One region of the Cellulomonas sp. URHB0016 genome, then DNA from elsewhere that is predicted to be linked to it. Evidence: predicted binding sites of a transcription regulator. Region 1 holds the regulator's gene; each other region holds the start of a gene.
What was found. Region 1 encodes LexA, which represses DNA repair genes until DNA is damaged. Its sites were predicted from a motif close to TCGAACANNTGTTCGA; they were not measured.

Region 1 (10,293 bases):
GCTGCTGAACCGGCTGACGAACGCCGGCGTGCTCGTGGAGAACGCGCTGTTCGCCACGCTGGACCCGACGGTCCGCCGCGCCGAGACCGTCGACGGTCGGGTGTACACGCTCGCGGACACGGTCGGGTTCGTCCGGGCGCTCCCGCACCAGCTCGTCGAGGCGTTCCGGTCGACGCTCGAGGAGGTCGCCGACGCCGACCTCATCCTGCACGTCGTCGATGCGTCGCACCCCGACCCCGAGGGGCAGATCGCCGCAGTGCGGCACGTCTTCGCGGACATCCCCGGCGCGATGGACGTGCCCGAGATCATCGTGCTCAACAAGGCCGACACGGCCTCGGCCGAGGTCATCGCCCGGCTCAGGTCCCGCGAGGTGCACTCGGTCGTGGTCTCCGCGCACACCGGCGAGGGCATCGAGGAGCTCCAGGCGCTCGTCGCCGACCAGCTTCCTCGTCCGGGCGTCGCCGTCGACGTGGTCGTCCCGTACCACCGGGGCGACCTCGTGAGCCGCGTCCACGAGCACGGCGACATCGACTCCGAGGAGCACGTCGCCGACGGGACCGCGCTGCGGGCACGGGTCGACGCCGGCCTCGCTGCCGAGCTCCAGGCGGCCGCGCAGCCGCGTGCCTGACCCGACCGACCCGTCGACCCGCTCTTCGCCTCGGCGGCCGCGGTTCCGCGCCGGTCGGGACCCCGTCGGCCGCCCACTAGGCTGACGCGGTGCCTCCCGCAGACCCGTCCGTCGGCGACCTGCTCGACGTGGCGGTCGGCGCGCTCGGCGGGTCGCGGCGCGAGGGCCAGCACGAGATGGCGCTCGCCGTCGCGCACGCCCTGGAGACCGGCGAGCACCTGCTCGTCCAGGCCGGCACCGGCACCGGGAAGTCCCTCGGCTACCTCGTCCCCGCGGTACGGCACGCCGTCGTGGCGGACGAGCGGGTCGTCGTATCCACAGCGACGCTCGCGCTGCAGCGCCAGGTCATCACGCGCGACCTGCCCCTCGTCGCGGACGCGCTCGCGCCCCGGCTGCCCCGCGCACCGAAGATCGCCCTGCTCAAGGGGTGGCACAACTACGTCTGCGTGCACAAGGTCGCGGGCGGGTACCCGGAGGACGATGCGGGCACCCTGTTCGACCTCGGTGAGCACGCCGGCGCCGCGGAGCATCCCGCACTCGGCGGCACCGGCCGCGGCGGCGGGGGCGAGTCGCTCGGTGACCAGGTCGTCCGGCTGCGCGCGTGGGCGGAGCAGACCGGCTCCGGCGACCGCGACGACCTCGTCCCCGGGGTGAGCGACCGGGCCTGGCGCCAGGTGTCCGTCACGTCGCTGGAGTGTCTCGGCTCGAGGTGCCCGATGCTCGACGAGTGCTTCCCCGAGCGCGCCCGGGCCGCCGCACGGGACGCCGACGTCGTGGTCACCAACCACGCGATGCTCGGCATCGCGGCGTCCGGGTCGCCGGGGGTGCTGCCCGAGCACGACGTCCTGGTCGTCGACGAGGCCCACGAGCTCACGGACCGGGTGACCGCCCAGGCGACCTCCGACCTGTCGCTCGCCAGCGTCGACCACGCGGCCCGGCTCGCCAGGCGGTACGGCGGGGTGCCGACGACCGACCTCGACTCCGCGGGCCAGGCGCTCGCGACGGTGCTCGTCGACCTTCCGGAGGGACGGTTCCCGCAGGGCCTGCCCGACGGCGCGCGGGACGCCGTGGCTGCGGTGCGCGACGCGTCGCGCACCTTGCTCAGCGTCCTGAGGCCCGACACCGCCACGGGCGGCAAGCAGGTGGCTGCCGACGGCGGCATCAAGATGGCGTCGTCCGCCATGCTCGCGCTCTACGAGACCGCGGAGCGCATGGCGGCCGACCCGGAGGACAACCGGCACACGGTGCTCTGGTGCGCCCGGAGCGAGGACCGTCGCGGAGCAGTCCTCACCCGGCTGCACGCTGCGCCGCTCGCCGTCAACGGTCTCATCCGGAGCAACCTGCTGGCCGGGCGCTCCGGCGTCCTCACGTCCGCGACCCTGGCGATCGGGGGATCGTTCGATCCCGTGGCACGTGCCGTCGGCCTGGAGGTGCGGCCGGACGCCGAGCCTGTCGGCCCGCCGTCCCTCGTCGTCGACGGTGCCTCGGACGGCGCTGCCACGACGTCAACGACGACCATGGCGCCGACGCGGTCCGCGTCCGGTGCCGCCGGGTCGCCGTGGCTCGGTCTCGACGTGGGCAGCCCGTTCGACTACGCCCGCCAGGGGATCCTCTACATCGCGCGACGGCTGCCACCGCCCGGACGCGAGCCCGCCACCGACGCCCAGCTCGACGAGATCGAGGCCCTCGTCGGTGCCGCCGGCGGACGGACGCTCGGCCTCTTCTCGTCGCGGCGGGCGGCCATCGCCGCCGCGGCGGCCATGCGCTACCGGTTGGACGTGCCCGTCCTGCTCCAGGGCGACGACCAGCTGCCGACCCTCGTGGCCCGGTTCGCCGCCGACGAGCCGACGTGCCTGTTCGGCACGCTGTCGCTGTGGCAGGGGGTCGACGTGCCCGGACCTGCGTGCCGCCTGGTACTGATCGACCGGATTCCCTTCCCCCGTCCCGACGACCCCGTCCGGTCCGCCCGGTCCGAGGCGGTCGCCGCCGCGGGGGGCAACGGCTTCATGGCCGTGTCCGCCACGCACGCGGCGCTCCTGCTCGCCCAAGGGGCAGGCCGGCTCATCCGCACCGTCGAGGACAGGGGCGTCGTCGCCGTCCTTGACCCGCGGCTCAGCACGGCCCGTTACGGCGAGTTCCTGGCGCGGTCGCTGCCGGAGTTCTGGCGGACGACCGAGCGGGACGTGGCCGTCTCCGCCCTGCGGCGGCTGGCCGCGTCCGGCTAGCCTCGACGTGTCGGCGGGGGTGCCGAACACGTCGGCAGCACCGCGCAGCCGTGCGATCCGAGGAGGATGCATGACCGAGAGCCGCGACAGCGACGAGGTACAGCTGGCACCGTCACCACCACGCCGCCGCACGTCCAAGCTCGCGATCGTCGGTGCGGGCGCGGTCGGGTCGACGATGGCGTACGCCGCCCTGATGCGTGGCGCCGCCCGGACCGTCGCGCTCTACGACATCAACTCGGCGAAGGTGCAGGCCGAGGTCCTGGACCTGGGGCACGGCATCCAGTTCATGCCGATGGCGGAGGTCGTGGGCTCGGACGACATCGCGGTGTGCGCCGACGCGGACGTCGTCATGTTCACCGCCGGTGCCAAGCAGAAGCCCGGGCAGAGCCGGATGGATCTCGCCGAGGCGACGATCTCGCTCGTCCGCACCGTGCTGCCCTCGCTCGTCGAGGTCGCGCCCAACGCGATCTACGTCATGGTGACGAACCCCGTGGACATCGTCACCTATGCCGCGCTCAAGCTCTCCGGGCTGCCCCCGACACAGCTGTTCGGTTCCGGCACGGTGCTCGACTCGTCGCGGCTCCGCTACCTCATCGCCCAGCAGACGGGCGTCGCGGTCCAGAACGTCCACGCGTACATCGCCGGCGAGCACGGCGACAGCGAGCTTCCGCTGTGGAGCTCCGCGAGCATCGGGGCCGTCCCTCTGCTCGAGTGGGACGGTCTCGGTGGGCACGGGCCGCTCACCGCAGAGCTCCGCGACGTCATCGCCCGCGAGGTCATCGACTCGGCGTACCGGATCATCGAGGGCAAGGGGGCGACGAACTACGCCGTCGCGCTGGCCGGCTCACGGATCATCGAGGCGATCCTCAACGACGAGCGCCGCGTCCTGCCGGTCTCGTCGCTGCTCGACGACTTCTACGGGATCAGCGACGTCTGCCTGTCCGTCCCGACGATCGTCGGCGCGCGAGGCGTGATGGACCGGCTCGCGGTGCCGATGTCCGTGGACGAGCTCGCCGGGCTGCGTCGTTCGGCGGACGCGCTGCGCTCCGTCGCGCAGCGCTTCGGCCTCTGACTCCGCGGTGTCGCCACCGGGCGGGCGAGGCACGGGACGCCTGACGGGTCCGGGATCCCCGGTGGAGCCCCGGGTGCCCGCGCGACGCGGGCACCCGGGGGCGATCACAGGCTGCGGAGCACGCTCACGACCCGACCGAGCACGGTGGCGTCGTCGCCCGGGATCGGCGAGTACGCGGCGTTGTGCGGCAGCAGCCACACGTGGCCGTCGGCTCTCTTGAACGTCTTGACGGTCGCCTCGCCGTCGATCATGGCCGCGACGATCTCCCCGTTCTCCGCGACCGGCTGGCGTCGGACGACCACCCAGTCACCGTCGCAGATCGCCGCCTCGATCATCGAGTCGCCGCTCACGCGGAGCAGGAACAGCTCGCCGTCGCCGACGAGCTGGCGGGGGAGCGGGAACACGTCCTCGACGACCTGCTCGGCGAGGATCGGACCGCCCGCCGCGATGCGCCCGACGACGGGCACGTACGACGGCGTGGGCACCGACTCGTCTCCGTCCATCCCGCCGAGCAGCCCGCTGCGCGTCCCGTCGGGAGCCGTCCAGGCCCCGACGCCGCGCGAGTCGTCGGGGTGGACGACCTCGATCGCCCGGGGCCGATGGGGGTCCCTGCGCAGGTAGCCCTTGCGCTCCAGGGCGGTCAGCTGGTGCTTGACGCTCGACGGGCTCGTCAGTCCGACGGCCTTCCCGATCTCTCGCATGCTCGGGGGATATCCGCGCGACTCGACGGACGTCCGGATGGTGTCCAGGACCAGGCGCTGCCGCGCCGAGAGCTCGTCGGGTCCCTGGGCGCCGTCGGGCAGCTCGTAGATGGTCGCCAGATCTGCGTCGTGCCGGGACGCGTCCCGTGTGTCCGCCACTGCACCCTCCTTGGTCGGGGCCGCGTGGGCTCCCTGTCCGGTCCTGCGAGCCGCCGACGGCTCTCGGGCTGGTCGCCCTGCGAGCACTCCCGCACCGGTCACCGTCCTGTCAGTGGTCGGTGGTGGGCTGTCCCCGCACCGCCAGCGTAGAGATCACAGTCGTCCAGATCAAACACATGTTCGATCCGGTCTCGACACGTGTCGGCGGTGAGTGGTAGACATCGTACAGACGTTCGACGAACACCCGTTCGAACACGGGGATCGCGGAGCGCCGCACCGTGCAGCGAGACCGGCCCCGACGCCGGCCCGGACGTAAGGGAGAGAGCGACGATGACCGCACTGGTGACCGACCAGCCCTGGCTCGGCCGGGCGCCCGGCTTCGCATCCTCCGTCCGCCGTGCCGGTCGCCCGCCCGCCGGTCGCGCGTCGACTCCGGCCGGTGACGGTCCGCTCCGCCTCACTGCCCGGGGCCGGATCGTGCTCGGGGTGCTGACCCTGCTCGTCGTGGGCGCCGGCATCGTGCCGTGGCAGGCGGGCCGGGCGTCGGCCGACGGGCCGTCCGGAGCGGTCGAGGTCGTGCGCCATGTCGTGCAGCCGGGCGAGACGCTCTGGGGGATCGCGCGTGAGGTCGCAGGTCCGGGCGACGACGTGCGGGACGTGGTCGTGCGGCTCGTCGAGCTCAACAACCTGCCGAGCGCCGGCCTCATGGCCGGGCAGTCGATCGTCGTCCCTGTGGCCTGACCGTCGGTCTCCAGGTCACGGGTCGCCTTGCACGCGGCGAAGGCGGTGGCCTAGCGTCGCCTGGACGTCCACGGCGAACGCGGTCCCGCGTCGTCAGGTCAGCTCGAAGGGGATCGCGGTGCACTGTCCGTTCTGCCGACATCCAGACTCCCGGGTGGTCGACTCCCGTACGTCCGACGACGGCTCGTCCATCCGGCGACGCCGCCAGTGCCCCCAGTGCAACCGGCGGTTCAGCACCGTGGAGACCGCGAGCCTCTCGGTCGTCAAGCGCTCGGGCGTCACCGAACCGTTCAGCAGGGCGAAGATCACGGGGGGCGTGCGCAAGGCGTGCCAGGGCCGGCCTGTGAGCGAGGACGACCTGGCGCTCCTCGCGCAACGCGTCGAGGAGGCGCTCCGCGGTTCGGGTTCGGCGGAGATCGACGCGTACGAGATCGGGCTCGCGATCCTGGGTCCGCTCCGGGAGCTCGACGAGGTCGCCTACCTGAGGTTCGCGAGCGTGTACCAGGCGTTCGACTCCCTGGAGGACTTCGAGGCGGCGATCACCGTGCTGCGCGCCGACCGGACCGCCACCGATGCCGGTGACCCGACCGGAGAGGACGCGACCGTTGCGCCGGGGGGCGCGTCGGCGTCGTAGGTTCGTCTGATGATCGCCGACGACCTGCCGCTGCTCCGTGTTCCCGGCGTCGCCGCCGTCCTCCCCGACGGGAGCGCGGCGATCGTCTCCGTGACCCACCCCGACCTCGACGCCGACGAGTACGTCGGGCAGCTCTGGTCGGTACCGCTCACCGGGGACGACATGCCCGACGCGCACCGGCTCACGCGTGGGCACCGCGACACCGCACCGGACGTGTCGCCGGACGGATGCTGGGTGGTCTTCTGCCGAGCCGAGCCGAAGGGCAAGCCGCAGGTGTACGTCGTGGAGGCGACCGGTGGCGAGCCGGTGCGCCTGACGGACGCCCCGCTCGGCGCATCGTCGCCACGCTTCTCGCCGGACGGCACCCGTGTCGCCTTCCTCGCCCGCGTGCCGGACGAGGGTCGTTACCTGCCTGACGGTGATCCTGCGGCGGAGCCTCCGCGTCACATCACCGAGCTCCGCTACCGGGCGGACGACGTCGGCTTCCTCCGGGACCGTCCGAGGCGCCTCTTCGCGGTCGACGTCCCCGAGGGCGACCTCGTCGGCATCGAGGTGCCGCGACCGGTCGCGCTGACCGCGGGAGACCTGGAGCTCGACGAGTTCCGCTGGCTCCCCTCCGGCGACGCGCTCGTCGCCACGACCGCCCGGCACAGCGCGCGCGAGCACGACCTGCGCGCCGACGTGGTGCTCGTGCAAGCTCGTCCCGAGGGGCCGCCGTCGGCACCCCGGCCGATCACCGATGCCGACGCGGGCAGCACCCTCGACGTCCACCTCGCCCAGCCGTCCGGCGACGGGCGCACGCTGTGGCTCCTCGCGACCGACCTTCGGGAGTCGGGTCTCGAGTTCGTGGCCGCACACACGGGGCTCTACCGCGTGGCACTCGATGCGACGGCCATGCCCGTGACCTCACCGGAACGCCTGACGGACGAGGACTCCACGGCGCTGCTGCGCTCCGTGCTCGTCGAGGTCGACGGGTTGCCGCTGGTCGCCGTCGAGACACGCGGGTCGGTGCACCTGGCCCGCCTGGACGCTGACGGACGGCTCCGGACGGTGCTCGGGGGGACGCACGTGGTGTCCGGAGTCGCGGTGACGGCGGACGGTCGCAGGGCAGTGGTCACGGCGGCCGCGCCGTCGTCGTCCGGTGACCTTCTCGAGGTGGATCTCGGCACGGGTCGGATCCGGGCGCTGACGGACCTGTCGGCGCCCCTCGTCCGCTCAGGCGGGCTGCGGGTGCCGGTCGAGCTGACGGCGAACGCGCCGGACGGGTACGCGGTGCATGGCTGGGTGGTCCGCCCAGATTCCGAGCGGTTCGGCGGCGGTCCGCACCCCACCATCCTCCTGATCCACGGCGGACCGTTCGCCCAGTACACGCACGCGCTGTTCGACGAGGTGCAGGTGCTGGCAGGGGCCGGCTACGCGGTGGTGCTCGGCAATCCTCGCGGGTCGTCGGGGTACGGACGTGCTCACGGTCGCGCGATCCGTGGTGGGTTCGGGACCGTGGACGCCGACGACGTGCTCGCGCTCCTGGACGGCGCCTTGGCGGACCCGGCCCTCGACGGTGACCGGGTGGGCGTGATGGGTGGGTCGTACGGCGGCTACATGACCGCGTGGTTGACGACCCGGACCGATCGTTTCGCAGGTGCGATCGTCGAGCGCGGCTTCCTGGACCCCGTGAGCTTCGTGGGCTCCAGCGACATCGGCTGGTACTTCGGTCTGGCCTACCTGGGCGACAGCCGGGACGGGGGCGAGGTGGCGGTGGCGGCGCAGTCGCCGATGGCGCACGTCGGGGACGTGCGGACGCCGACGCTGGTGATCCACTCCGAGCAGGACTGGCGCTGCCCGGTCGAGCAGGGGCAGCGCTGGTTCGTCGAGCTGAAGCGCCGCGGTGTCGGGGCCGAGCTGCTCCTCTTCCCGGGGGAGGGGCACGAGCTGACGCGGTCGGGCCGGCCGCGTCACCGCCACCAGCGGTTCGAGCACGTGCTCGCCTGGTGGGGCCGTCACCTGCCTGTACAGCAGGCCTGACGGCGGGGCCGACGAGCCCGCCGGTCACCGGCACGGTCCCGGCGGTGGGACCATTGCCCTGGCGTCCACGGCTCGGGTCGGTCAGGCTGACGGTCGGGGCCGACGACGCCCCCAGCACCGAGCACCCCACAGGAGGAGACGCCCATGGCGAACGACGAGAGCAAGCCCGGGGCGGTGACCGAGGACGCGAAGGCGAAGTTCCGGGAGGCGCTGGAGCGCAAGAAGTCCACGCAGCACCGGACTGCCGACGGAAGCTCGAACACCGGTCAGGTGCACGGCTCCGAGACGGCCGGCCCGTCGCAGCGTCGGTTCCAGCGCAAGAGCGGTTCCGCCTGACCCCATGACGACGAACGCCCCCGGCCTCTTCTCGAGGTCGGGGGCGTTCGGCATGTCAGCGCGTCAGGAGAGCACCCGCAACCGCACCGACTCGGGGCGCGACGAGAGGGCCTCGACCACGACCGGGTCGACCGCGGAACCGGCGTCCGTGACCACGTAGCCGAGCTCACCGCGCGTGGCGAGCAACTGGCCCTCGATGTTGACGCCGTGCTCGGCGAGCGTCGCGTTGACGGCGGCGAGCACGCCGGGCACGTTGCGGTGGAGGTAGGCGAGCCTGTGCACACCGGGCGGCTGGTCGAGCGCCACGTTGGGCAGGTTCACCGACAGGGTGGTGGACCCGGTCGCCAGGTAGTCGCGCACCTTCTGCGAGACGAACTGGCCGATCGCCTCCTGCGCCTCCTCGGTCGATCCGCCGGTGTGCGGGGTCAGGATGACGTTGGGCAGGCCCCGCAGCGGCGACTCGAACGGGTCGCCCTTGCGCTTCGGCTCGACCGGGAACACGTCGATCGCCGCACCGCTGAGGTGGCCGGAGACGATGGCGTCGCGCACCGCCGCCGGGTCCACCACGAAGCCTCGCGACAGGTTCAGGAGGACGGACCCCGGACGCATGTGGGCGATCTGCTTGGCGCCGAACAGCCCGGCGTTGCCGCTGCGCCCGTCCACGTGCAAGGTCACGACGTCGGCCGTCTCCAGGAGCTCGTCGAGCGTGTGCATGCGCCTGGCGTTCCCGAGGGCGAGCTTCTCCGCGGTGTCGTAGAACACGACGGACATGCCGAGGTTCTCCGCGAGCACGGACAGCTGGGTGCCGATATTGCCGTAGCCGATGATGCCGAGGGTCCGGCCGCGGACCTCGTGTGCGCCGGTGGCCGACTTGTTCCAGACGCCGTCGTGCATCGCCTTGTCGAACTCGGTGAGCCGGCGCGTGAGCGCGATGATGTCGGCGATCGCGATCTCGACCACGGAGCGCGTGTTGGAGAACGGCGCGTTGAACGTCGCGACGCCTCGTGCGGCGGCGCTCGCGAGGTCGATCTGGTTGGTGCCGATGCAGTACGCACCGATCGCGGCGAGGTCCGGCGCGCTCTCGAGGACGTGCGACGTCACGTGGGTCTTGGACCGGATGCCGAGCAGGTGGACGCCGTCGAGCGCCTCGATCAGCTCGGGCTCGTCGAGCGCCCCGGTGCGCGTCGTCACGTCGAAGCCGGCCGCCTCGAGGATCTGACGGGCCTGGGGGTGGAGGTTCTCGAGCAGGAGGGCTTTCAGCACGCCCCTATGGTGCGCCCCGCGAGGGCCGGAACCTCGGGCGGTCCGGCCCTCGGACACGGAGCTCAGGCGAGTCCTGCGGGAAGTGGTGCTGCATGGAGCACGTGCAGGCTGCGGGTGGGACGGGTCATGGCGACATACAGGTCGCCGGCACTCGCGGCGAGCACCTCGGCGGGCTCCACGAGCACGACGACGTCGAACTCGAGGCCCTTCGCCTCGCGAGGGGTCAGCACCACGAGGGTGGCGTCGAGGTCGGCGGCCGACGAGGTGGTGCCGACCACGGCCGGGACGCCGGCGTCGGCGAGCATCTGCGCGAGCCCGGCCACCCGAGGGGCGGCGGCGAGGATCGCCACCCGGCCGGCGCCGGCCGCGTCGCGGACCTCCGCGGCGGCCTTCTCGGCGCGCCGGGCGGCGGCGACCGCCAGTCCGTCCGCCGGTACCTGCTCGACGACGAGGGAGTCGGGCACCACCCGCGCCGACGTCAGCGGGCTCACCGGGAGGCCTGCCGCGACGGC
Region 2 (10,293 bases), 3.8 Mb from region 1:
CACCTTACCGTCTCGACGTGCCCGGACCGAATCGGTGGGCAGCATCGGTGGGCAGCCCTGCCGCGGGCCGTCAGCCGCGGTCGTCCAGGATCGCTCTCACGCGCTCCAGGCGCTCGGCGACCTGGCGCTCGTACCCGCGGTCGGTCGGCTCGTAGTACCGGGTGCCCACGAGCTCGTCGGGCAGGTACTGCTGCGCGGCCACGGCATGCGGCTCGTCGTGCGCATACACGTACCCCGCGCCATGGCCGAGCGGGCGGGCCCCCGCGTAGTGGGCGTCGCGCAGGTGCGTCGGGACCGAGCCGATCCTGCCCGCCTGGACGTCGGCCAGGGCCTTGTTGATGCCCGCGTAGGCCGCGTTCGACTTCGGCGCGGTCGCGAGGTGCACCACGGCCTCGGCCAGGATGATCCGGGCCTCGGGCATGCCGATCAGGGCGACGGCCTGCGCCGCCGCCACCGCGGTCTGCAGTGCGCTCGGGTCCGCCATGCCGACGTCCTCGGCCGCCGAGATGACGATCCGCCGGGCGATGAACCGCGGGTCCTCCCCCGCCGCGATCATCCGCGCGAGGTAGTGCAGCGACGCGTCCACGTCGGAGCCGCGCACCGACTTGATGAACGCGCTGATCACGTCGTAGTGCTGGTCGCCGTCGCGGTCGTAACGGACGGCCGCGACGTCGATCGCCCGCTCCACCGTCTCGAGGCCGACGAGCACCGGGCCGTCCGCCGCCTCCTCGTCGGACAACGCCGCACCGGCGGCCGCCTCGAGGATGGTGAGCGCCTTGCGGGCGTCCCCGCCGGCCAGGCGCAGGAGGTGGTCCTCGGCGTCCTCCGCCAGCGTCACCGCTCCACCGAGCCCGCGCTCGTCCTCGACAGCACGGCGCACGAGGATGCGCACGTCGTCCGTGCCGAGCGGCTGCAGCGTCAGGAGCAGGGACCGGGACAGCAGCGGCGAGTTCACCGAGAAGGACGGGTTCTCGGTGGTCGCGGCGACGAGCGTGACCCAGCGGTTCTCCACGCTCGGCAGGAGCGCGTCCTGCTGGGCCTTGGTGAAGCGGTGCACCTCGTCGATGAACAGCACCGTCTCGGAGGCGTCCGTGGCGAGCCGCCGACGGGCGTCCTCGATGACCGCGCGGACGTCCTTGACCCCGGCGGTGACCGCCGAGAGCTCGACGAACCGACGACCCGACGTCGCGGCGATCAGGTACGCCAGCGTCGTCTTGCCCGTGCCGGGCGGCCCCCACAGGACCACTGAGGTGGGCGCGGCCCGGACTGCGGCGTCCTGCGCGGGCTCCACCAGCCTGCGCAGCGGCGAGCCGGCCACCAGCAGGTGCGCCTGCCCGGCGACCTCGTCCAGCGTGCGCGGGCGCATCCGCACCGCGAGCGGCGCACCGGCACCCACCGCGGGCACACCCGTGGCGGTCGACGTGACGGCGTCGAACAGGTCCATGCGGGCAGGGTACGCACGCCCACCGACCGCCGGCCCCACGGCTGCGCGTCCGCCGGACGGGCGGCGGGCTGGTTCAGGACCGTCCACGGGACGGGCTCGCGCTCGACGAGCGGCTCCCGGACGCGTCGACACCGTCGCGACGGCCTCGGTGAGGGCGACTGTCCGGGTGCTCCGAGACATCACGCCTCCGATGCGTGGTTTCCCGGCGGTCGACCTGCGACGATGACCGGCGTGTTCGCCCGACTCGGCCGCGCTGTGGCCCACCACCCCCGTCTCACCGTCCTCGTCTGGCTGGTGGTGGCGGTCGCCGGCTACGCCCTGGCCGTGGTGGGAGTGCACGGCGAGAGCCTGTTCGACCGGCTGACCTCCGGTGCTCCCGGTGTGCCCGGCTCCGAGAGCGAGCAGGCCCAGGCGATCCTCGAGGGCAGCGGCGCGCGCGGGTCGTCGCTCACGCTCGTCCTGCACGACGTCGACGCGGAGGACCCCGAGGTCGCGACCGCGTTCGCCCCCGCACGCGAGGAGCTCGTCGCGATCGACGGCGTCGCGGCGGTCATCGACCCGCTCGCGCTGCCGGGCGGTGTCACGAACCCGGCAGCGGCGCCGCTGGTCGCCCAGGACGGGGACGGCTTCCTCGTGGTGGTCGAGATCGACCCCGAGCTGGGCGAGGATGCCCGACAGACGGCGCTGACGGACGTCGAGGAACGGCTCGAGCAGGTGCCGGACGACCTTCGCGACGTCGCCCCGGACGTCACGGGGATCGTGGGCGGCACCACGCTCATCGTCGGCGCGATCAACGCGCAGGTGGAGACCGACCTGCGCACCGGCGAGACCATCGCCCTGCCCATCGCGCTGCTCATCATGGTGCTCGTGTTCGGCGGCTTCCTGGCCGCCGCGATGCCGATGGCCGGTGCGCTCGCGTCGATCGCGGGCGGCCTCGCCGTCCTGCTCGGCTTCTCCTACGTGCTCGACCTCGACGCGTCCGTGGTCAACGTCGTCACCCTGCTCGGTCTGGGGCTGTCCATCGACTACGGGCTCCTGATCGTCTCCCGCTTCCGCGAGGAGCTGCATCAGCTCGTCGACACCGACGGCGGCGCGGGCAGCCGACGGCGCCGAGGCGACGGCGCCGTGATCCACGCTCTCGAGCGCACGATGGCGACGGCGGGCCGCACCGTGACGTTCTCCGCCGTCATCGTGGCCATCGCGATCGCCGGACTGCTCGTGTTCCGGCCCCAGATCCTGCGGGCGATCGGCGCCGCAGGTGTCGCGGTCATCGTCGTGGCCGTCGCGACGGCACTCACGCTGGTCCCCGCCCTCGTGGTCCTGGCCGGACGCCGCCTCATCAAGCCGAGCATCCTCTCCCGGATCCCCGGCCTGCGGTCCGTCCTGGCCCGGACGTCCGACGTGCAGTCCGAGGAGGGCGCCTTCTCCCGCAGCACGGAGCGGGTCCAGCGCCACCCCTGGCTGGTGCTGCTCGGATCGCTCGGCGTGCTGGGCCTGCTCGCGCTGCCGCTCGCCCACATCGAGCTGCGCAACTCCACCACGGAGCTGCTGCCCGCCGGCAGCACGCAACGCGAGTTCGTGGACCTGCTGGCCGACCAGTACCCCGCGTCGACGACCCCGCCGGTCACGGTCGTCGCGGAGACGACGCTCGAGGAGGCGACCGCCTGGACGGCGACCTTGGAGGACGTCGACGGCGTCGCGTCGGTGGACCCGCCGTCCGTGCTCGGCTCCTACGTGGTGATCGGCGTGCGGCCCGAGACCGACGATCCGGGCGGCGCGGCGGCGCGCTCGGTGGTGCGGGACGTGCGGTCGCTCGACGCGCCCTTCCCGACGTGGGTGACCGGTCAGGCCGCCACCGAGATCGACTTCACCGCGGCGCTCGGGGACCGCGCGCGCCTCGCCGTCGGGATCGTCGCCGGAGCCACGCTCGTGCTGCTGTTCTTGATGACCGGATCGGTCGTCGTGCCGGTCAAGGCACTGCTGACGAACGTGATCTCCCTGGCCGCGTCGCTCGGCGTGCTGGTCTGGGTGTTCCAGGACGGGCACCTGTCCGGGCTGTTGGGATTCACGTCGGCCGGCGGCATCGAGACGTACGTCGTCGCCCTCGTCATCGCGTTCGCGTTCGGGCTCGCGATGGACTACGAGGTGTTCCTGCTCTCCCGGATCAAGGAGCTCTACGACAGCGGGCTGCCCAACGACGCGGCGGTGCGGCTCGGCCTGCAGCGCTCCGGGCGGATCATCACCTCGGCGGCGGCGATCGTCATCGTCGTGTTCGCCGGCTTCGTCGCCGGGCAGATGCTCGTCATCAAGGAGGTCGGCTTCTCGCTCGCCGTCGCCGTGCTCGTCGACGCGACCCTGGTGCGGCTGCTGCTCGTACCAGCGACCATGACCATCCTCGGGCGCGCCAACTGGTGGGCGCCGAAGTTCCTGCGCCGACTGCACGCCCGGTTCTCGATCAGCCACTAGGGGCCCGACGTCCGGCGTCACGTCATGACGGCGCGGCCGCGAGCGAGCGTCCCCGTGCTGCCGCCGGACGAGGACCCGGTATCGGGTGCGCACGAGAGCCTCACCGGGACCGCCCCCCCCCCGCCGCGACGCTGGTGACGCGACCGCCCGTGTCGGACGCCCGGTCAGGCCGGAGGCCGGGAGATGCCCGCAGGCCCGTATGACGCGAGCTCCGTGTCGAGGGAGAAGCCGAGGCGCGTGTACAGCCGACGGGCGACCACGTTCTCCGCGTACATCCCCAGACTGACGAACGAGGCACCCTCGACGAACGCCCGCCGGACGGCCACCGTGGTCAGGGCCGAGCCGATACCGGCCGCACGGGCGTCCGGCACCACGCCGAGGCCGTGCAGGTGCCACGACTGCGCGCCGTCCCGGGCCCCTCGACGCGCCGCACCGACCACCCCGACCAGGCCGTCCGGGCCGTCGACGCCCCACCAGCCGGCCTCACCCGCTCTGGCCGGGTCCGCGGTCGTCGCCGGGTTCGCCGAGTCGAGGCAGGCACCGATCGCAGCTGCTTCAGCCACCGGGTCCAGACGGCGCACGGCCCCCTCGCCGTCATGCGGAGGCGGTGCCTCGTCCGTCGAGAACCAGTCCCACGTAGAGAACGGCGCCAGCCCGAGCGATGAGAGGACAGCCTCCGACAGCCTGGTGCCACGGGACACGTTCAGCCAACCGGCCCGGTCGACGAACCCGGCTCGCGCCAGCGGTGATCCGACCTCCAGCCGGCACGCGGCGGCGTCCGCCACGAGCCGCTCGACGGCTGCCCCGTCCCCGAGGGCCAGCAGGAACGGGCCGCGCGGCGACGGCGACGCCAGGAGCACGCCACGGTCGTCGCCGACCACGACGGCGTCCTGCCAGCGCCCGTCGACACCCGCGAGCACGCGGTGGCCACGCCACGCCTGCGGAAGCCGGTCGAGCGGCACGCTCACGCGGTCGGCCGCTCCCCTGCCGACCCTGCTGCGGGCGGCGTGGACGGCTTCGGCTTGGCGTCCACACCGGCCTCCCGGCGCTGCTCGGGCGTGATCGGCGCCGGCGCCGCCGTGAGCGGGTCGTAGCCGCCGCCGGACTTCGGGAACGCGATGACGTCGCGGATCGACTCCGACTTCGTCAACAGCGCCATGATCCGGTCCCAGCCGAATGCGATGCCGCCGTGCGGCGGGGCCCCGAACTGGAACGCGTCGAGCAGGAAGCCGAACTTCTCCTGCGCTTCGGCGGCACCGATCCCCATGATCTCGAAGACGCGCTCCTGCACGTCCCGGCGATGGATACGGATGGAGCCGCCGCCCAGCTCGTTGCCGTTGCAGACGATGTCGTAGGCGTAGGCCAGCGCCTTGCCCGGGTCCTGCTCGAACGTGTCGATCCACTCAGGCGTCGGCGACGTGAACGCGTGGTGGACGGCGGTCCAGGCGCCGCCACCGACGGCGACGTCGTCGTCCTCGCCGGTGGGCTTGAACAGCGGTGCGTCCACGACCCAGACGAACTCCCAGGCGTCCTCGTCGATCAAGCCACCACGGCGGCCGATCTCCAGCCGTGCGGCGCCGAGCAGCGATCGCGCCTCGGCGACCGAGCCCGCGGCGAAGAAGATCGCGTCACCCGGGCTCGCCCCGACGGCGGCCGCGAGACCGGCCCGCTCGGCGTCGGTGATGTTCTTGGCGACCGGGCCGCCGAGCTCGCCGTCCTCGCCGACCGTGACGTAGGCGAGACCCTTGGCGCCGCGCTGCTTCGCCCACTCCTGCCAGGCGTCGAAGCCACGGCGAGGCGTCGCGGCGCCACCCGGCTGGACGACCGCGCCGACGTACGGGGCCTGGAACACCCGGAACGGCGTCTCCCGGAAGTACTCGGTGAGCTCGGTGAGCTCGAACCCGAACCGCAGGTCGGGCTTGTCGCTGCCGAAGCGCGCCATCGCGTCCGCGAAGGTCATCCGACGGATCGGCGTCGGGATCTCGACGTCGATGAGACGCCACAGGGCGACGATGATCTGCTCGCCGAGGGCGATCACGTCGTCCTGCTCGACGAAGCTCATCTCGACGTCGAGCTGCGTGAACTCCGGCTGCCGGTCCGCCCGGAAGTCCTCGTCGCGGTAGCACCGGGCGATCTGGTAGTACCGCTCCAGGCCACCGACCATGAGGAGCTGCTTGAACAGCTGCGGGGACTGCGGGAGCGCGTACCAGGAGCCCGGCGCGAGACGCGCGGGGACGAGGAAGTCGCGGGCGCCCTCGGGCGTCGACCTGGTCAGTGTCGGCGTCTCGACCTCGACGAAGTCCTGCGCGTCGAGCACCGCACGGGCGACCTGGTTCGCCTTCGCCCGCAGCCGCATGGCCCGGGCGGGCGCCGGACGGCGCAGGTCCAGGTAGCGGTGCCTGAGCCGGGCCTCCTCCCCCACGGTCTCGTCGAGCGACGACGACACCTGGAAGGGCAACGGGGCCGCCTCGTTGAGCACGACGACCTCCGCCGCGACGAGCTCGACCTCGCCCGTGGCGAGGTGCGCGTTCTCGTTGCCCTCCGGACGGCGTCCCACCACACCCGTGACCTTCAGCACGTACTCGGCACGCAGACCGTGGGCCACGGCCTCGTCCCGGATCACGACCTGGGCGATCCCCGACGCGTCCCGCAGGTCGACGAACGCGACGCCGCCGTGATCACGACGGCGGTCCACCCAACCCGTGAGGGTGACGGTGGTGCCGATGTGCTCGGCTCGCAGCGAGCCGGCCGTGTGGGTACGGAGCACGGAAGGTCCTTCGTGATCGGAAGTGGTGTCGCGCCCGTCGGGCGCCCGCACGATCCTAGTGCCCGCCGCCTGCGGGGACGCCGTGCAACACCGCCTCGCATACCTCGCGCCATACCGCCCCGCGTACCCGTGCCGTCACCGCGTCGCGGCGGCCCGGCCGGCGCCGGGACAGGACCAGCCGGTCATCAGAAGAGCGTCGGCTGCGCCACCTGCAGATCCGGCGCAGCGACCATCCGCCGCCACGGCATGCTGCCGTCCGGGTAGGCCCCCTCGCCACGGTCCTCGCGGTGCCCTGACGAGGAGCCGAATCCGTGCCGGACGCGCAGGGGCGCCACCCGGTCGCGCAGCCAGCGGCCGTACTCGGCCGGCACGGTGGCGCGCGGGCCGTACAGCGCCTCGTAGCGCGCGACGAGGCCCGGGTGGTGCTCGGCGAGCCACGCGAGGAACAGCGGCTTCACCGACCCGCGCAGGTGCAGCGGAAGGACCGTCACGCCGCTGGCGCCGGCGTCGGCCAGCCGGCGCAGGAGGTCGTCGAGCTGCTCCGTCCCGTCCGTCAGCCACGGCATCACCGGCGCCACCATGACGCCGCACGGCAGGCCGGCGTCGCGGACCGCACGGATCAGGTCGAGCCGAGCGCGTGGTGTCGGCGTGCCCGGCTCGACGCTCTGCTGGAGGACCTCGTCGCCGACGGCCAACGACACCCCGATCCCGACGGGCACCTGGGCGGCCGCCTCCACCAGCACCGGCAGGTCGCGCCGCAGCAAGGTGCCCTTGGTGAGGATCGACAGCGGCGTCCCGCTGCTCGCGAGTGCCTCGATGATCCCGGGCATCAGCATGTAGCGACCCTCGACGCGCTGGTACGGGTCGGTGTTGGTGCCGAGTGCGACGTGCTCACCCGCCCAGGACCGGCGTGCCAGCTCCGCACGCAGGACCTCGACCACGTTCGTCTTGACGACGATCTGCGTCTCGAAGTCGACGCCAGGACCGAGCTCCAGGTACTCGTGCGTGGGCCGGGCGAAGCAGTACCGGCAGGCGTGCAGGCAACCCCGCGTCGGGTTGATGGTCCACCGGAAGGGCATCTGAGACGCCTCGGGCACCTTGTTGAGCGCACTGCGGCACAGCACCTCGTGGAACGTCACGCCGGCGAAGTCCGGCGTCCGCACCGTGCGGACGAGCCCGGCGAGCGGGAGCCCGGGCAAGGTCCCCTCGTCCTGGTCCGCCGTCAGCCGCTGCCCGTCCCACCTCATGCCACCAGTCGAACATGTGTTCGACCGCCGCGTCAACCGTGCTCCGCGCGCTGCCCGAAGACTCCAGACCTCGCCCGCCCCGACCGTCCCTCGGTGCCGCGCTCAGCCCTCCGCGGGGACCACGCGCGGCCAGCGGTCCTCGGCCGGCGGCCGCCAGGACGCCGCGTCGGCGGAGACCTGCTCGCCGGACCGGATGTCCTTCACCTCGTCCCCGTGAACGACGCCCTCGTCGTCCGCCTGCCCGAGGAACCAGACGAACGGGATGCCGCGACGGTCCGCGTGCCGGATCTGCTTGCCGAACTTGGCGGCCGACGGGGCGACCTCGACCGGGATCCCACGGGAACGCAGGGCGGCTGCGACCGCATCGGACCGGCCGCGGTCCTCCTCCTGCGTGACGGCGACCAGGACGGCGCTGGGGACCGCACGGGTGGCACGGACGAGACCGTCCCCGAGGAGGCGCGACACCAGCCTGGAGACGCCGACGGACAGCCCGACGCCGGGGTAGGTCGTGGTGCCGTCGGACGCGAGCGTGTCGTAGCGCCCGCCGGAGCAGATGGAGCCGAGCTGTTCGTGCCCGACGAGCACCGTCTCGTAGACCGACCCCGTGTAGTAGTCCAGGCCGCGCGCGATCTTCAGGTCGGCCACGACGACGCCCGGTGCACGTTCGGCCGCCGCATGCACGAGCGCGCCGAGCTCGGCGAGACCCTGGTCCAGCAGCTCGTGCACCACGCCGTGCTGCGTGGCGAGCGCCCGGACCCGGTCGATCACCGTCTCGTCGGCCCCCGAGATCGCGGCGAGCTCGAGGCAGGCGGCGGCCTGCGCGTCGGTCGCGCCCGCGTCGGCCACCAGGAGCGCAGCGACGTCATCCGGCCCGATCTTGTCCAGCTTGTCGACGGAGCGGAGCACCGCGTCGACGTCGGTGAGCCCGAGTCCCCGGTAGAACCCCTCCGCCACCTTGCGGTTGTTCACCAGGATCCGCACGGGCGGCATCCCGATGTCGCGGAGCGCGCCCAGCGCCTCGGCCATGACGAGCGGGAGCTCCACCTCGTAGTGGTAAGGCAGCGCACCGGCACCGACGACGTCGATGTCCGCCTGGACGAACTCGCGGAACCGCCCGTCCTGAGGGCGCTCGCCCCGCCAGACCTTCTGGATCTGGTACCGACGGAACGGGAACGCGAGGTGTCCGGCGTTCTCGAGCACGTAGCGCGCGAACGGCACGGTGAGGTCGAAGTGCAGACCGAGGCCACGCTCGGCCTCCCGGTGCCCGCGGGCGGCGGGTTCGTCCGGGTCCTCCTGGAGGCGCGACAGGACGTAGACCTCCTTGGACGTCTCGCCCTTGCGCAGCAGCTGGTCGAGCGGCTCGACCGCCCGGGTCTCGATGCCCGCGAACCCATGGAGCTCGAAGGTGCGGCGCAGGACGTCGAGCACGTGCTGCTCGACGAGGCGGCCCTCGGGGAGCCACTCAGGAAATCCGGACAGGGGGGTCGGTCTGGCCATGGGGCCCGATCCTTCCAGACTCCGCAGGCCCGACGCCTCCGCTCTCAGGCGGGCGCCTGCCGGGCGGCCGCGCGCAGGTAGGGGTTGGTGGCCAGCTCCGTGGCGACGTCGCTCCCCGGGCCGTGCCCGGGCAGCACGACGGTCTGCGGCGGGAGCGTCGCGACGACCTCGCGCAGGGTGCGACCCATCTCCGCCTCGTCGCCGCCCGGCAGGTCCGTGCGACCGATGCTGCCGGCAAACAGGACGTCGCCCGTGAGAGCGACCAGACCTGCACCGTCGACGTCGAGCAGGTACAGCGTCGACCCCTCCGTGTGGCCGGGCGCGTGCCGGGCGACGAGGTGCACGGAGCCGAATGCCAGGGCGACGTCGTCCGACCTGGTGCCCACCGCGGTCCCGAACGCCTCGACGCGCTCGGGCATCTGGTACGCCGACGGCGCGACACCGGCCGCTGCCAGCGCCTGCGCCAAGGGTCCGGAGGGGTCGTGCGGTGACGGTCCCCCGAGCACGCCCAGCGTGCCGAACGGGTCCGCGAGCCGGTACGCGTCGCCCGCGTGCAGGAGGAACGGCACGTCGAACCGCTCGACCAGGGCGGCCGCGTCCCACGTGTGGTCCACGTGACCGTGCGTGGCGAGCAGCGCCCGGGGCCGAAGTCCGTGGCGCTCGACGAGCTCCGTCACCTGACCGGCGACCCCCGCGCCCGGGTCGACGACCACGCAGTCCCCGTGCTCCGCCACGACGAGCGTGCACCGCGCCGCGAACACCGGTGCCACCACTGTCGAGAGCTGCATGCACGGCACGCTAGACGGTCCCGGATCGACGCGCCGACGTCCGCGCGTCGGTCGTTGGCTCGTCCGGGCCCTCGCTTGCCTAGA
Region 3 (10,293 bases), 3.9 Mb from region 1:
GAAACGTGACGACGCCCTCGAAGCCCGTCGAGTACTGGCGCTCCCGGCCCCACCGGTTCTTGTAGCGGACCTTGACCTCGTGGTTCTGGCCGAACATGACGGCGTCCTTCGCACGCTGCGGCAGGGCCCGCCACGGGACGCTCGTCGAGAAGCCCATGTCCTGGGCCAGCGCGCTCAGCACCCGGGCGAAGTACTCGCTCGAGATCTGCGACCACGGCGCGATCGCGCCCTCGTCGAGCGAGAGGTCCTCGTCCGGCACCACGAGGTCCGGGTCGACCTCGAGCCGGGTGCCGATGCCGGTGCACTCGGGGCACGCACCGTACGGCGCGTTGAACGAGAAGGTCCGCGGCTCGATCTCGTCGAGCGCGAGCACATGGTCGTTCGGGCACGCGCGGTGCTCGGAGAACCGGCGCTCGCGGGACGCGTCGTCCGCGTCGGCGTCGACCAGCTCGACGACCAGGATGCCGCCCGCGAGCCCGAGCGCCGTCTCGACGGAGTCGGTGAGCCGTCGCTGCACGCCGTCGCGCGCCACGAGGCGGTCGACCACGACCTCGATGTCGTGCTTGAGCTTCTTCTCGAGGGTCGGTGGCTCGGTGAGCTGCACGACCTCACCGTCGACACGGGCCCGCGCGAAGCCCTTGGCCTGCAGCTCCTTGAACAGGTCGGCGTACTCCCCCTTGCGGCCGCGCACCACCGGCGCCAGCACCTGGTAGCGCGTCCCCTCCGGGAGCTCGAGCAGGCGGTCCACGATCTGCTGCGGCGTCTGCGCGGTGACGCGCTCGCCGCACTCCGGGCAGTACTGCGTGCCGGCGCGGGCGTACAGGAGGCGCAGATAGTCGTACACCTCGGTGATGGTCCCCACCGTCGACCGCGGGTTCCGGTTCGTCGACTTCTGGTCGATCGAGACGGCCGGCGACAGGCCCTCGATGAAGTCGACGTCGGGCTTGTCCATCTGCCCGAGGAACTGCCGGGCGTACGCGGAGAGCGACTCGACGTACCTCCGCTGGCCCTCGGCGAAGATGGTGTCGAACGCGAGCGAGGACTTTCCCGACCCCGACAGCCCGGTGAACACGATGAGCTTGTCGCGGGGGAGGTCGAGGTCGACGTTGCGGAGGTTGTGCTCGCGGGCGCCCTGCACCACCAGACGTTCGTTCACGGCCGGAAGTCTACGTCCCGCCGCCGACAGTCGCACACCTGTTCGACGCGAGCCGGAGCCCTGCTCGCCATGCCGAAGACGTCCGCCCAGGTCATCCTGGGAGCTCTCCACCGAGAGGACGCATGTGACCTACACGGGCGACGCCACGGTCGGCGGACCGACGCAGGCACGGGTGCTGGACGAGGCCGAGATCCGCAAGGTCGCGGTCGGGCCGATGGACAACAACGCCTACCTGCTCACGTGCCGCCGCGACGGCGCGCAGCTGCTGCTCGACCCCGCCGACGAGCCCGACCGCCTCCTGCACCTGGTGCACGAGGGCTCGCCGACGGCCCGGCTGGACCACGTGGTCCTCACCCACCGCCACGCCGACCATCATCGTGCGCTGCCGTCCGTCGTGGCGGTCACCGGCGCAGCCGTCTCCGCGGGCGCGGCGGACGCGGAGGCGATCACTGCGGCCACGGGGGTGACGGTCGATCGACGCCTCCAGGACGGGGACGCCCTGGCCGTCGGGCACCTGACTCTCGAGGTGGTCGCACTCCGGGGGCACACCCCCGGCTCGGTCGCGCTCGCCTACCGGGAGCCGTCACACTCGTCGGCACCTGGCCGCGTCCATCTCTTCACAGGTGACTCGCTGTTCCCCGGCGGCGTCGGCCACACCCACGGAGACGCTGCACTGTTCGCGCAGCTCTTCGACGACGTCGTCACGCGCCTGTTCGACCGCTTCGGCGACGACACGTGGGTGTACCCGGGCCACGGACGGGACACCACCCTCGGCGCGGAGCGCCCTCACCTGCAGGAGTGGCGCCGTCGCGGTTGGTGACGCGGCTCCTCACGGTCCGGCGACGCAGACCCATCGCCGGACCGTGACGCCGTCGGGCTCCACATCGAGCTCACCGGGCTCGAACCCCGCCCGGGTCAGCACTCGCTCGGACGCCGAGTTGCCCACCATGGTCGACGCCCTCACGAGGCTCTCGCCGTGCGCCAGCAACCAGGCGGTGAGCGCGGACACCGCCGCCGTCGCCAGGCCGCGCCCTCGGCCGACCGGCAGCAGGGCGTAGAAGAGGAACGGTCCGGAGACACGCGAACCGACTCCGATGGTGCCGACCGGTACGCCGTCGGCCATCACGATGTAGCGTGCGCCGCGCCCTTCCGCCCGGATCTCGAGGTTGCGCGCCACCCGACGCCGCGCCTCCTCCTCGGAGACGTCCGGCGGGTAGTACGTCCAGCGGGTGACGTCCGGCACCCGGGACAGCTCCTGGTCGAGGCGCCAGTCGTCCTCCTCGACGGGGCGCAGCCGCGCCACGGTGCCCGCGGACGTCGCGACGTCGAGCGTGTCGGGGACGAGCACGGGTCACTCCTCGACCGGTCCGAGCACGGAGGCGGCCACCGTGGCGTGCGCGGACTCGTCGTCGGACGGGTGGAACATCCCCGCGAGGACGTCCCGGTACAGCCGGCCGAGCTCGTCCCCCGAGAAGTACGAGCCTCCACCGGAGACGCGCAGCGCCAGGTCGACGACGGTGCGGGCGGACTCGGTCGCCCGCACCTTGAGACCCACGAGCTGGGCGAACCACCGCGGGCCGTGGTCGGCCTGCTCGTCGACGTCGCGGGCCAGGGCGAACACCTGGAGCTCCGCGCCGTCCTGGGCGAGCGCCGCGGCGGCCACCTTCCAGCGGATGTCCGGGTCCTGCGCGTAGGAGCGGCCATCGTGCTTCAGCGAGGTGCGCCGGCGCGCCGCGGCGGCGCCGAGCTCGACCGCACGGCGGCCGACGCCCGTGTAGACGGCGGCGAGGAGGATCTCGAAGACCGCGAACAGCGCGAACACGAACGGGTCGGCGCTCGGCCCGGGAGGCAGCGACCGGTACACCCGGTCGGCGGGCGCGTGCGCGCCGTCGAGCTCGCTGGTGGCCGACTGCGTCGCGCGCATGCCCAGCGTGTCCCAGTCGTCCCGCGTCCGGACGCCGTCGCGGGACACCACGCCGTGCACCAGCCGGGGGTCGTCCTTGTCGGAGTCGTCGAGGCCGAACGTCGCCAGGCGCGTCCACACCGGCGCGAGCGAGGTGAAGATCTTGGTCCCGAAGTAGCGGTAACCGCCCGCACCGTCACGCTCCGCCCGGGTGCGCGAGCCGAACATCACGAGGTCGTTGCCCGCCTCGGAGCTGCCGAACGCGAACACCTCGCCCGCCGCCGCGTCGCGCAGGACGAACTCGACCGAGTCGTCGCCACGGGACGCGAGCAGGGCCGCCAGGCCGGTGACGACAAGGTGCATGTTGACCGCGAGCGCCGTCGCCGGTGCCGCCGCACCCAGACGAACCTGCTCCCGGGCGACCTCCTCCAGGCTCAGGCCGGCGCCGCCGAGCCGCTCGGGGACGAACGCGCGGAGGTACCTCGCCTCGGTGAGCTCCGCGAGGTCGTCGTACGGGAAGGTGTTGTCGCGGTCGTGGCGGGCCGCGCGACCATGCACCCGGGCGAGCAGGTCGTCGGTGAGCAGCGTGCGCAGCGTCCGGGCCATGACGCCACTCTGCCATCGGCGGCCCGACGTCGACCGGCGGTGGTACGGCACACCGGTCCGACCAGAGATCGGGCAGGATGCCCGCATGCCCACCTACGCCGTCCGCTACACCTACGACGACCGCACCGACGTGCGCGACGCCGTCCGCCCCGAGCACCGTACCTACCTCGGTACCCTCGCCGGCCAGGGAGTCCTGCTCGGCTCAGGCCCGTTCACCGACGGTGTCCCGGGTGCGCTGCTGGTGTTCCGCACCGACGACCGGCACGCGCTCGACGCGGTCGTCGCGGCCGACCCGTTCGTCCGCGAGGGCATCGTCCGGGACACCGACGTGCGGAGCTGGGACGTCGTGGTCGGGCCGTGGAGCACCCCGGCCTGACGCTCTCGGCTGCACGCGCGGTTCAGCGGCGAGCGCGGTCGGCACCCCCGGCCACGCCGGCCCCGTGGGACCCCTCGACGTCGTCCGCGCCGTCCTCGGACTCGGGCCCGGACGCCTCGGGCGTCACGTCGGGCTCGGCTCCGGACCGGTTCGCGGCCCGCTCGTCGCTGCGCGACCTCACGACGCTCGCCCAGGCCGTCACGCCCAGCGTGAGGACGATGACGAGCAGCGAGGCCCAGATCGGGATGTCGGGCGCCCACGCGACCGGGTCGCCGCCGTTGACGAACGGGAGCTCGTTCTCGTGCAGCGCGTGGAGCAGCAGCTTGACGCCGATGAACCCGAGCAGCACGCCCAGCCCGATGTTCAGGTAGACGAGCCGCTTCAGCAGGTCGCCGAGCAGGAAGTACAGCTGGCGCAGACCCATCAGCGCGAACAGGTTGGCCATGAGCACCAGGTACGGCTCGCTCGTGAGACCGAAGATCGCCGGGATGGAGTCGAACGCGAACAGCAGGTCGGTGGCACCGAGTGCGACGAGGACGATGAGCATCGGCGTGATCAGCCGCTTGCCGTGCGACACCACCGTGAGCCGCACGCCGTTGTACTCGGTCGACGCCGGGAACGTGCGCTGGACCAGGCGCAGGAGGAGCGGCGGGCGGAACTCGTCGTCGTCGGACTCGCCCTCCCGGGACACCTTCCACGCGGTCCAGACGAGGAACGCGCCGAACAGGTAGAACACCCAGCTGAAGGACGAGATGACCGCCGCACCCGCCGCGATGAAGACCCCGCGAAACACGAGGGCGAGGATGATCCCGACGAGCAGCGCCGTCTGCTGGTAGGCGCGGGGCACCGCGAAGCGGCCCATGATCAGCAGGAACACGAAGAGGTTGTCCACCGAGAGCGAGTACTCGGTGAGCCAGCCGGCAAAGAACTCGCCGGCGTACTGCGCGCCCGACGTGGCCCAGACGCCGAGCCCGAAGAGCACGGCCAGGCCGATGTAGAGCGCGAGGTACCGCAGGCACTCCGCGGTGCTGGGGACGTGCGGGCGACGGCCGACGACGGCGACGTCCACCACGAGGATCGCGCCGGCGACCGCGAGCGAGACCAGCCAGACGAGTGGGTCGATGTGCAACGGGTGGTCCTCAGCTCTCGGGTGACGGCACGCGGTCGTCGTGCCGGGTCTTCAGCAGGCTCGCGATCGTCGCCACGGCGAGGGTGCCGAGGATGAACGCGAGCGACAGCCAGGTGGGGATCTCGGGGGCCCACTCGACGGGCTCCCCTCCGTTGATGAACGGCAGCTCGTTGACGTGCAGGGCGTGCAGGACGAGCTTCACCCCGATGAACCCGAGGATCACCGCCAGGCCCTGGGAGAGGTACACGAGGCGGTCGAGCAGGCCGCCGATCAGGAAGTAGAGCTGGCGCAGGCCGAGCAGCGCGAACGCGTTCGCCGTGAACACGATGTACGGCTCCTCCGTGAGGCCGTAGATCGCGGGGATGGAGTCGAGCGCGAACAGCACGTCCGTGGCCCCGATCGAGACCATGACCACGAGCATCGGCGTGAGCATCCGCTTGCCGTCGATCTGCACCGTGAGCCGGTCGCCGTGGTACTCGTCGGTCGTCGGGACGAAGCGCTTGAGGGTCCGGACCGCGAGGCCCTCGCCGAGCTTCTCCTCCTCCGGGTGGTCGGGGTCGTGGTGCTCGCGAGCCAGCTTGACCGCCGTGTACACGAGGAAGGCACCGAACAGGTAGAACATCCAGGAGAACTGCTCGATCGCGGCGGCGCCGAGCAGGATGAACACCGTGCGCAGGACCAGGGCGATCACGACGCCGACCAGGAGCACCTTCTGCTGGTACTCCCTCGGCACGGCGAACTTCGTCATGATGATGAGGAAGACGAACAGGTTGTCGACCGAGAGGCTCTTCTCGGTGATGTACCCGGCGAAGTACTCGCCGCCGAACACCCAGCCCCACACCATCCCGATGACGACACCGAACACGAGCGCGAGGGCGATGTAGAAGATCGACCACCGCACGGACTCGGAGAACGTCGGGGCGTGGGGGGTGCGCACGTGCGCGAAGAAGTCGAAGACGATCAGGCCGACGATGAGGACGGCGGTCGAGGCCCAGACCCAGCCGGACACATCCATGCACAGACCTCCGGTTCGAGAGACGCATCGACACCGAAGGTCTCCCCCGCCCGCACGGTGCTCCCCGGCGGACCGACTCCGCCGGGCCCCGCAGGCGGGTCCGTGATGACGACGGGATCGTGTGTGGGGTACTCCCCTTCAACGTGCGTCAGCATAGGCCACGTCCGGACGGTCCGCCGTGCCGTGTCAGAACCGCGATCCCTGCGACCACGACCCGCGCGTCGGACCGTCGGCCGGGTGGTCCGACCCCCGTCAGAGCCCCCGCAGTGCCATGACGGTCGCGACGGCGGCCTCCGCGGCCTCCGCACCCTTGTCCTCGTGCGACCCGTCGATCCCCGCCCGGTCGAGGGCCTGGGCCTCGTCGTCGCACGTGAGGACGCCGAAGCCCACGGGCACCCCGGTGCGCACCGCGACGTCCGTGAGGCCCGACGTGGCCGCCGAGCACACGTACTCGAAGTGCGGCGTACCCCCCCGGATGACGACGCCGAGCGCGACGACGGCGTCGGCGCCCGCCGCAGCGGCCGCCCGCGCGGCGACGGGCAGCTCGAACGTGCCGGGCACGCGGACGACGGTGACGTCCTCCACGTGGGCCGCCGCGAGCGAACGGCGCGCGCCCGCGAGGAGCCCGTCCATGACGACCGTGTGCCAGCTCGCGGCGACGACGACGACCTTCAGGCCGCTGCCGTCGACGTTCAGGGTGGGCGCTCCCGCACCGCTCATGCCAGGTCCTCCAGGTTCTCGAACATGTGGTCGGTCGTGTCGACGCCGGGTGGCGCCGGGGCGGCGAGCACGGGAGCCACTGCGATGGCCTCGCGCTCGGTCCCCACCGCCAGGTGCAGCAGGTGGCCCATGGACGTGGCCTTGGTGCGCAGGTACTCCTCGTTCTGCGGGGTGCGACCCACCTCGAGGCCACGCACCTCGGCGACGTCGATGCCGTGCGCCCGCAGGCCGGCGACCTTGGCGGGGTTGTTCGTCAGCAGGCTGACGCGCCGGACGCCGAGGTCCGCGAGGATCGCCGCCGCGGCACCGTACTCGCGGCGGTCCGCGGGCCAGCCGAGGTCGAGGTTCGCCTCGACCGTGTCGCGGCCCGCGTCCTGCAGCGCGTAGGCGGCGACCTTGGCGAGCAGCCCGATGCCGCGGCCCTCGTGGCCCCGCAGGTACACGACGGCGCCACCCTGCTCGGCGGCCAGGGCGAGCGCGGCGTCGAGCTGCGGACCGCAGTCGCAGCGGGCGGAGCCGAACGCGTCACCCGTGAGGCACTCCGAGTGCACCCGGACGACCGGTGTGGTGGCGAGACCGGCGGTCGACACGAGCGCGACGTGCTCGTCGCCGGTCCGCAGGTCGCGGTACCCGTGGATCCGGAAGTCGCCGTGGCGGGTGGGAAGGTACGCGGTGTGGGTGGCGTGCACGCGGTCGTGCAGCACGGGCGGTCCGGCCGTCTCGGGGACGATCTCGTCGTGCTCCCGGCGCCAGGCGACCAGGTCCGCGATGGTGAGCAGCACCAGCCCCTCGGCCTCCGCCAGCGCGGCGGCGGCCGGCAGCCGGGTCATCGAGCCGTCGTCGTCCACCAGCTCCGCGATCGCGCCCACGGGCTCGAGGCCCGCCAGTCGGCACAGGTCCACGGCCGCCTCCGTGTGACCGGCCCGGTGCAGCACCCCGCCGGGCACGGCGCGCAGCGGCAGCACGTGCCCGGGCCGGATGAGGTCCTCCCGGCCCGACGCGGGGTCGGCGAGCACCCTCAGGGTCCGCGCCCGGTCCGAGGCCGAGATGCCGGTCGTCACGCCGGTGGCCGCATCGACGGTCACCGTGTACGCCGTGCGCCGGGGGTCCTGGCTGTGCGGCACCATGAGCGGCAGGTCGAGGGCGTCCGCTCGCGCGGCGGGCATGGGCGCGCAGAGGTAGCCGGACGAGTGCCGGATGGTCCACGCGATCCACTCGGGCGTCGCCGACTGGGCGGCGAGGATGACGTCGGCCTCGTTCTCCCGGTCCGGTGAGTCCGCGACCAGCACCGGGCGGCCTGCGCGGAGCGCGGCGAGCCCCTCCTCGACCGTGCCGACCCGGGCGGTCATCGCAGCACCCCTGCCGTCGCGAGCAGCCGCTCGGTGTACTTGGCCAGCACGTCGACCTCCAGGTTGACCCGAGCACCCACGGCCAGGGCACCGAGGGTCGTCGCCTCCAGCGTGGTGGGGATGAGCGAGACGCCGAACGAGTCGTCGGCCACGTGCGTCACGGTGAGCGACACCCCGGAGACGGTGACCGACCCCTTCTCCGCGACGTACCTCGCGAGCGCCCTGTCGAGCTCGATCTCGACGTCGTCCCACCGGGGCCCGGGCGTCCGCGACCTCACCGTGCCCACGCCGTCGACGTGCCCCTGCACCACGTGACCGCCGTACCGGCCGCCCACCTGCAGGGCTCGCTCGAGGTTGACGACGCTCGCGACCTCGAGGTCGCCCAGCGCCGTCCGGCGCAGCGTCTCCGGCATGACGTCCGCGACGAACGTCCCGTCGCCCGGCAGCTCGGTGACCGTGAGACACACCCCCGAGACGGCGATCGAGTCACCCAGGGACGCGTCGGACACGACCAGCGGCCCTCGCACCCGCAGCCGCGCGTCCTGGTCGGCCACCTCCAGCATCTCGACCGTGCCGATCTCCTCGACGATCCCGGTGAACATCAGTGCTCCTCGTCCGTGCTTGCAGGGTGTGCGCCGGTCTCTGCCGGCGCGGGATGGGTGGGGCCGACAGGGGTCGCGACGACCAGCACGTCCGGACCCAGGGGCTGCACGCTCTGCGTCGTCAGGCGGAGCGCGTCCTCGATGGTCCCGATGCCGAGATCCCCGACGGCAGGGCGCCCGGAGCCCAGCAGGACCGGCGCGACGTAGGCGTGCACCTCGTCGACCAGTCCGGCGCGGAGGAACGCGGCCGCGAGCGTGGGGCCGCCCTCGACGAGCAGGTGCCGGACCTCCCGCTGCCACAGCGCGTCGACGACGGCCGCCGGGTCGTGCGTCCGCAGGTGCACGAGCTCGCCGCCCGGGCCGAGCAGCCGGGCGCCGGCCGGCACGTCCCGACGGCCGACGACCACACGTAAGGGCTGGTGGCCGTGCAGCTCGCCCGCCGCGTTGCGTGCCGTGAGCGACGGGTCGTCGGCCAGCGCTGTCCCGGTGCCGACGGCGATGGCGTCGACCTCGGCGCGCAGGTCGTGGGCGTGCCGGCGGGCGACGTCGGAGGTGATCCACCGGCTGCTGCCGTCCGCCGCCGCGACGCGGCCGTCCAGACTGGTGGCGAGCTTGAGCGTGACGAACGGGCGGCGACGCTCCACCGACGGCAACCAGACGCCCAGCAGTGCCCGGCCCTGCTCGGCCAGCACCCCGGTCCGCACCTGCACCCCGGCTGCCCGGAGGCGTTCGGCTCCCCCGGCGGCCTGCGGGTTCGGGTCCTCGACGGAGACGACGACGCGCGCGACCCCCGCAGCCAGCAGCGCCTCGGTGCACGGGCCGGTGCGGCCCGTGTGGTTGCACGGCTCGAGGGTCACGACGGCCGTCACACCTCGCAGGTCCGCACCTCGGCCGGCTGCGTCGGCGAGCGCGGCGACCTCGGCGTGCGGTGTGCCCGCACCGCGGTGCCAGCCCTCGCCGACCACCTGACCGCCGGGGCTGACGAGCACGCAACCGACCCGGGGGTTGGGTCCGTGGGCGGGTCCGCGCCGAGCGAGGGCGACCGCGCGGGTCATCGCCTCGAGCTCGACGTCCGTGACGTCCGTCGCGGGCTGTGGCAGCGCCGCATGCTGTGCCGTCGTGCCCGTCATCGCCACCTCCCGGGTGCGCTCAGGCTCCGGGGGACGCAGGAAGGACCCGCGACAACGCCGCGCGCCGAAGGCACGCGACGCCACGTACTTCCTCCCATCCGGACTTTCACCGTCGGTCCTGGAGTTCCACCAGGTCAACCGTTCGTCCCGTGAGGGACGCGCGGGTCGCGGACTGTCACCGCCGGCTCGGAATTACACCGACCCCGGAGCACGTGTGTTCTGTACTGCGCCAACGATCATGCCACACGGCACATTCCCGACCCCGCCGCCGTCCGACCCGCGAACAGGCGCGTCCGCCGAGGAGCGC

Region 2: ACVW07_RS02325 (Rv2578c family radical SAM protein) is a predicted target of LexA. The motif match lies at 7,933-7,948, and genes of this name have one in related genera.
Region 3: uvrA (excinuclease ABC subunit UvrA) is a predicted target of LexA. The motif match lies at 1,187-1,202, and genes of this name have one in related genera.

Annotation. Positions count from the first base shown of each region.
Region 1 covers NZ_JBSRZU010000001.1:4,324,497-4,334,789, forward strand. Annotated here, with positions in the region: gene hflX (GTPase HflX) at 1-628, shown strand, start outside; gene ACVW07_RS19845 (ATP-dependent DNA helicase) at 718-2,853, shown strand; gene ACVW07_RS19850 (L-lactate dehydrogenase) at 2,924-3,925, shown strand; gene lexA (transcriptional repressor LexA) at 4,030-4,785, opposite strand; gene ACVW07_RS19860 (LysM peptidoglycan-binding domain-containing protein) at 5,116-5,526, shown strand; gene nrdR (transcriptional regulator NrdR) at 5,645-6,160, shown strand; gene ACVW07_RS19870 (S9 family peptidase) at 6,170-8,182, shown strand; gene ACVW07_RS19875 (DUF5302 domain-containing protein) at 8,327-8,518, shown strand; gene serA (phosphoglycerate dehydrogenase) at 8,582-9,781, opposite strand; partial or broken gene ACVW07_RS19885 (HelD family protein) at 9,844-10,293, opposite strand, start outside.
Region 2 covers NZ_JBSRZU010000001.1:488,800-499,092, forward strand. Annotated here, with positions in the region: gene ACVW07_RS02305 (replication-associated recombination protein A) at 71-1,444, opposite strand; gene ACVW07_RS02310 (MMPL family transporter) at 1,667-3,910, shown strand; gene ACVW07_RS02315 (GNAT family N-acetyltransferase) at 4,075-4,878, opposite strand; gene aspS (aspartate--tRNA ligase) at 4,875-6,677, opposite strand; gene ACVW07_RS02325 (Rv2578c family radical SAM protein) at 6,863-7,924, opposite strand; gene hisS (histidine--tRNA ligase) at 8,027-9,421, opposite strand; gene ACVW07_RS02335 (MBL fold metallo-hydrolase) at 9,466-10,209, opposite strand.
Region 3 covers NZ_JBSRZU010000001.1:423,391-433,683, forward strand. Annotated here, with positions in the region: gene uvrA (excinuclease ABC subunit UvrA) at 1-1,156, opposite strand, end outside; gene ACVW07_RS02005 (MBL fold metallo-hydrolase) at 1,281-1,976, shown strand; gene ACVW07_RS02010 (GNAT family N-acetyltransferase) at 1,986-2,504, opposite strand; gene ACVW07_RS02015 (acyl-CoA dehydrogenase family protein) at 2,508-3,665, opposite strand; gene ACVW07_RS02020 (YciI family protein) at 3,751-4,041, shown strand; gene ACVW07_RS02025 (TerC family protein) at 4,064-5,170, opposite strand; gene ACVW07_RS02030 (TerC family protein) at 5,181-6,185, opposite strand; gene ribH (6,7-dimethyl-8-ribityllumazine synthase) at 6,438-6,905, opposite strand; gene ribA (GTP cyclohydrolase II) at 6,902-8,254, opposite strand; gene ACVW07_RS02045 (riboflavin synthase) at 8,251-8,856, opposite strand; gene ribD (bifunctional diaminohydroxyphosphoribosylaminopyrimidine deaminase/5-amino-6-(5-phosphoribosylamino)uracil reductase RibD) at 8,856-9,986, opposite strand; FMN riboswitch at 10,067-10,202, opposite strand.